Regions from separate parts of the Solibacillus sp. FSL W7-1436 genome, predicted to be linked through region 1. Evidence: riboswitches for the same ligand, from Rfam matches in the RefSeq annotation. Region 1 holds a riboswitch; the other holds the start of a gene.
The links. A riboswitch is a leader RNA that binds a small molecule or an ion and turns the genes downstream of it on or off. The one in region 1 is predicted to bind cobalamin.

Region 1 (3,170 bases):
TAGATTGCTTTATTATAATAAGAGGCTTTGGATCCTTTACTTCTTTTTACGGCCAGAAGCTCTTCCAATTTCTGAATATATTCACGATCTGCTGATATTCTCGTGAGGCTTGTTAATAAATATGGTCTTAACCCGGAATTAATTTTTTGGCATCGCGCAAGATTGATCAAATACTTGGCCATCTTAAATGATTTTAAGTGCGTATGTCCATTTTTAAATTCCTTCTTCGTATTGACGACCATATACTCCTGCTTTCGCCCTTTATAAAAAGGAATAATAATAAACTCATCTTTTTTAAAAATTTGATTCATATTATCTTCATCCTTTTCGAATATATTCAAAAACGACCTTTCACATACGGAGAAATAGTGATCACCCCGTTCCCTTTAATGCCCCTCCCGCCTCTCCTCTTTATTGGTCTTACTTTTCCTTACCCTATTTAACGGTTACTTTATTCCAGGTTCCATGAAAAAAGCACTTTTTTAACTATTTTTAACAGTTCACAGATGTTTTTACATGTAGTTAATATAGGATATTACAGAGGGCATGCATTTGACAGGACAATTGCTTGATTTTTACTGAATTTTCTGTAAAATTAAGTCAAGTTCTATTCATTACTTTGAGTGTTTTGGTCACACATTGCATTTACGAGGAGTGGATAGGGCTTTCTTTTGAGTTCTCCCCGCTTTGTACATGAGACGGGAGTTCCGCTTATTAGATAATTTACTGGTAAAACAAATGGAATAGACTGAAAAACTGCACTTATTTTCCAGGAACGTTTTATTTATAAAAAAAGCTACACTAAAAGTAGTTATTACTTTTAATGTAGCCCGTTTCTTAAAATTTATTTTATTAATTTTACTTTTTGAATAACTTCTCTACTTCGCTACTATAAGCGCTGCCGCTTCTTCCAGTGTGACCATATTCGTAATCATCGAACACGCCGCATCAAGAATCGGGAACGCCAGTGCAGCACCAGATCCTTCCCCAAGCCGCATATTCATATGCAGCATCGGTTCCAGTCCTAAAAGTTCGGCCGCGATTTTTGCGCCCGGCTCTTCCGATAAATGCGATGGAATCAAATACGCTTTCACATTCGGATTCAATTTATAGGCGATCAATGCCGAAACTGTTGAAATATACCCATCAACTACGACCGGCACACGATTCGCTGCAGCTGCAAGGAAAATTCCCGCCATCCCGCAAATCTCCAGCCCGCCTACTTTTGCCACAACATCAATCGGGTCATCCGCATTCGGCTTATTCAATGCAATCGCTTTTCGGATAACTTCGGCTTTATATTCGATGCCGCCAGCCCCGACACCAGCTCCAAAACCCGTTACTTCCAGCGGATCACAGTCGTGAAGTACCGAAAGCACCGCAGCACTCGGTGTCGTATTTCCAATGCCCATTTCCCCTGTACCGATTAGATTGACACCGCTTTGAATGGCTTCTGTTGCGACTTCAATCCCGACTTCAATCGCTCGGATCGCTTCTTCACGCGTCATCGCAGGTCCTTTTGCCATATTGTCTGTCCCGTATTTCACCTTTTTAATGATGACCCCGGCATCTTGAGGCAAGTCTTCTTTTACACCGATATCCACCGGGATGACTTGTGCATTCGTAACTTTGGCAATCGTACACATCCCTGTCGTCCCTTTCGGAAACGATAGTGTTTGGAAAACCGTTGTACTTTGCGGGTTCGGTGTTACCCCTTCCTCATACACACCGTGGTCCGCTGCCATGACGATCATCGCTTTGTGATCGATTTTCGGCGCAAGCTCCCCGGTAATTGTGGCGATCTGCATTGCCAATGATTCGAGCTTTCCTAAACTTTGCGGCGGTTTGGCTAAAGAGTCTATGTACTGTCGTGCGGCTGCTTCCATTTGTCGGTCGATTTCCTGAATTTGTTCAAGTGTCTGCTGTAGTAATTTCATGTTTCGTTTCCCCCATTAATATGAATTTTGACAATAAAAATAGCCTGCAGTTTATTCGAACACAAATAAACTACAGACATATCCAGTGTCTATAAACAGTAAGCATATTAGGCAGGTCTCCTGGCTCAGATTCACAGTTTCCTAGCTCCTTCCCAGATTGACATCCAGTGGGTTTTGCTATGAAACTCCTCCATACAGTGTTGGGATTACGCTAAAGCTTTTCACTTTATTCCCTATTCTCCCTTAACGGGCACCTAATGCTTGATGAATTTAACATTACTTTACTTTGAACCTGTTTTTTCGTCAAGGGGTCTATTTATACGTCTCCCCAATCGTCAACATTTTCAACTCCACATCTTCTAAACTCGCTCGCTGCCAATGAACATGCAGCCGGTCAATCGCTTCTTTCGGTGTATCGTCCGCCAGCATATACGCACCGTAATGCATTGGAATAAACACTTTTGCCCCGACATCACAGAACGCCTGGATCGCTTCTTCCGGTGTCACGTGAGAGGCATGCATAAACCATTCCGGCTCGTATGCACCGATCGGCATTAATGCTGTATAGATATTGAAGCGTTCGCCGATTTCTTTGAAGCCTCTAAAATACCCGCTATCTCCGGCATAATAAATACTTTGCGCATCCGATGCCGTTTGCAATACGAAGCCGCCCCAATGCGATGTATTCGTGTCCCACGGCATGCGTCTTGTCCAATGCTTCGCGGGAACGAAATGAATTTCAAGCGTCCCTGCCTCATGCTTGTCATACCATGATAGCTCGGTAAAGTTGCGTAGCTTATGACGCTTCATCAAATAACCGAGCCCTTCCGGAATGAGAAATAATAAATCCGGGTTTCGTTTTTTCAATGCCTTTAACGTCGGTACGTGCAGGTGATCGTAATGCGCATGCGAGATAAGTACGATATCAATATCCGGCAGCTCATCTAACTGCAAACCCGGCTTCGTTAACCGTTTCGCCACGCCCATCCAATTTGCCCAAACCGGATCCGTTAAAATATTAAGCCCTTCTTTTTGAATTAAAAATGTCGAGTGGCCAATCCACGTAACAGTTTGCTCCGAGCGGTTACTTTGTAAAAACGCAACCTGCTTATCTTCACACTGCGGTACTTCGTAATCAACGATCTTCTTTTGTTTTGATCGCTGCCATTTCAGGACATCCTTAAATGTTCCGAGTCGATCATCTTCGTCTAAATTTGAAAAGCGTTCTCTCAT
Region 2 (3,170 bases), 2.4 Mb from region 1:
ACTAATTCTCTCATATTATATTTTTGCAGGAAGTTCATAATCATAACCGTTAATAACCCTTCACTAATTGCGAGCGGAATTTGTGTTAGTGCAAAGATGCCCGCAAATTTCTGGAATGATCCTAAAATACCGCCTGCTTCAGAAGGGAAGGCTAATGCCAACTGAACAGATGTCATTACATATGTACCTAAATCACCAAGCATTGCCGCTAAAAATACAGCTACACTAAAGGATAACCCCCATTTTGTCGCGAGTTTGAAAACACCAACAGCAATAAAAGGACCCACAATGGCCATTGAGAAAATATTCGCACCTAATGTTGTAAGTCCACCATGTGCAAGTAGAACGGATTGGAATAATAGGACGATTGAACCTAAGACGCTCATCACAAACGGTCCGAATAAAATTGAACCTAAACCAACACCTGTGGGATGAGAACAGCTGCCTGTAACCGATGGAATTTTTAAAGCAGACAATACGAATGTAAAAGCACCTGAAAGCGCGAGTAGTAGCTTGCTTTCCGGATTTTCTTTTACGACTAGACGAATTACTTGTAGGCCCTTTACCAGGAACGGTAAACATAGAGCAAACCAGAATAGTGCCCATCCGATTGGTAAAAATCCTTCCATAATGTGCATGGCGTATGCTTGTTTCGGTATAAATAACAGAACGATACCGAAGTAAGCAAGTTTTGGTAATAATTGTTTCATGTTTTTTACTCCTTTTTCTTTTTGATGAAAAAAGTGCACAAAAAAATACACTTTTCAGAGTAAAAGTGCATTACAAAAAACAAGCGTCAAGCGCTTATTTTCACGCACCTATCCTCGTAGGTCTGAATCAGTCATTTTTGGCAGGTATCCTGACTCCTCTTCAATGTATTACAAGCCTTCCCACAAAAAATGCAGTGGCGTGTTATGCAATACTCCGAGTTACAGTTGCGGGACAGTACCGGAATCGCACCGGTTTCCCTATTAAGCTTAAAAAGCACCAAAAATCATTCAATTGTCACCATGTTGGAAATATTATCACTTGTTTTTTGGATTGTCACGATATTTTTTTGAATACTTCGTCTATTCGGTTTTGGATGTAAACATTGTAGATAAATTAATTCTCGCTTGTGTGTGGATATTTCTGGAATATTGTATAATCCTTTTGAATGGTTCAACGTATAAAGAATTACTAGATGGGGGAACAAGAGACTATTCCTATCAACTGAAAAATTGCTAATTGAGATAGTGTAATTGGATAAAAAATGAATAATTAATAATCGACAAACTTTGATTAGTTAACTAGTAAATTTATGTACGAACCACTTAATTCACAAATTATAACCGCTTCATTTATGCTGAAAAAGATTAATGAGGTAATAATTACCCTATCATTTTTTATTTGACTATGTTATTTTTAATTTTATAATAATTTAATAATTTGCAATTTGAATAAGTGCTTACAGATTTTTGTAAGGTAAAAGGGAAATTAGTGAAAGACTAATGCAGCCCCCGCTACTGTAATAGCTGATGAAATCACAATGAATCACTGTCGTAATGATGGGAAGATGTGAAAGTAAAAGGAAGCTTAAGCCAGGAAACCTGCTTATTCGAACGATACTTACTTTTCGGAGGGAGAAGTATAGGCGAAACAAGTAATTGTTTTTGTGTTTTTCTATACTTTCTTAAGTATTAATTTCACATGCCCGTACCTCTTTCTGACGAGAGGTACGGGCATTTTTTATTTTTTAAATGGAGGGTGTTAACATGCAAAAAGGAAAAATCTTTGTTGTAGGGTTTGGTCCTGGAGATCGGGAGCATATAACAAAACGCGCAGTCGATGCTCTACAGCAAAGTGACCATATTATGGGCTATAAGACGTATGTGGAACTGATCGAGCATTTAGTGACGGCGAAAACCATTGTCAGTACAGGAATGACAGAGGAAGTATCACGTGCCCAGGAAGCTGTAAAACAGGCTGAAGCCGGTCATATAGTTGCTGTTATTTCCAGTGGGGATGCGGGTGTATACGGAATGGCAGGGCTCGTATACGAAGTATTAATCGAAAAGGGCTGGACTGCAAAAGAAGGCATTGAAGTGGAAGTAGTTCCGGGAATATCTGCGATTAACTCCTGTGCAAGTTTACTAGGCGCTCCTGTTATGCATGATTCTTGCACAATTAGTTTAAGTGACCACTTAACACCGTGGACGGTCATCGAAAAACGGATTGAGGCAGCTGCAATGGCAGACTTTGTCGTTGCGTTCTACAATCCGAAATCCGGCAGACGCACAAGACAAATTGTTGAAGCACAGCGTATTTTGCTGAAGTATCGTTCTCCTGATACACCTGTTGGACTAGTAAAAGCTGCTTACCGGGATACACAGGATATTGTGTTAACAACATTGGCAGAGATGCTGGAACATGATATCGGAATGCTGACAACGGTCGTCGTGGGGAACTCTTCAACATTTTACTATGACAATAAAATCATTACACCGCGCGGCTATCAGCGAAAATATACATTAGGTGATGAAAAACAGCTGTTAAAACCGCACCAGCGATTGAAAAAAGAAGCGGAACCATGGGCATTGGATCAGGAAACGGGTGAATCGAAGACCGGGTATGAAAAAATTGTAGCAATCGAGAAAAAAACAGTTGAACCAGCAGCGGATATTAAAGCAAATGCATTACAGCTGGCAAATGAAGCACTAACGCTCGTACATAAAGAAACATCTGCTGTAAAAGTTGAAGAAAACCCTTTTTTAGTGCAGCAACAGGTGGAATCCATCTTTGAGTTTGCTGTATCACCGGGTGTTGCCAATAAAATGATTACACCCCATCAAATGATTACATTGGCAGAGGTTGTCGGAGAAAGAGGTACGATGGAGTATACGCCTGACCACCGTCTTGTACTGAAGGTACCGACCGATTCGCCTGAAAAACTGGTCAAAACAGTGGAACAAACAGGTTTACTCGTTCAACCGGTCGGTGACGTAGTAATCGTCAAGGCGTGTGATTTCTGTTACGGGGAAAAAGCGGAATCCATTCCATATGCCGAACAGATCATGGAAACGCTCGGTGGCATTAAAATGCCGAAAGAGCTGCACGTCGGTTTTAATGGATGTGGTATGGCATGTTATCGCGCGGTTTTTGATGATATCGGTATTGTATACCGCAAGAAA

Region 2: it holds a riboswitch for cobalamin, as region 1 does, so the genes downstream of both, cobJ (precorrin-3B C(17)-methyltransferase) here and cobT (nicotinate-nucleotide--dimethylbenzimidazole phosphoribosyltransferase) in region 1, are expected to answer to the same signal.

Annotation. Positions count from the first base shown of each region.
Region 1 is NZ_JBBOWV010000001.1:556,908-560,077, forward strand. Features, by position in the region: gene MKX73_RS02795 (hypothetical protein) at 1-311, opposite strand, end outside; gene cobT (nicotinate-nucleotide--dimethylbenzimidazole phosphoribosyltransferase) at 879-1,937, opposite strand; cobalamin riboswitch at 2,031-2,208, opposite strand; gene MKX73_RS02805 (MBL fold metallo-hydrolase) at 2,250-3,170, opposite strand.
Region 2 is NZ_JBBOWV010000001.1:2,954,407-2,957,576, forward strand. Features, by position in the region: gene MKX73_RS14480 (energy-coupling factor ABC transporter permease) at 1-710, opposite strand, end outside; cobalamin riboswitch at 833-1,007, opposite strand; cobalamin riboswitch at 1,425-1,611, shown strand; gene cobJ (precorrin-3B C(17)-methyltransferase) at 1,755-3,170, shown strand, end outside.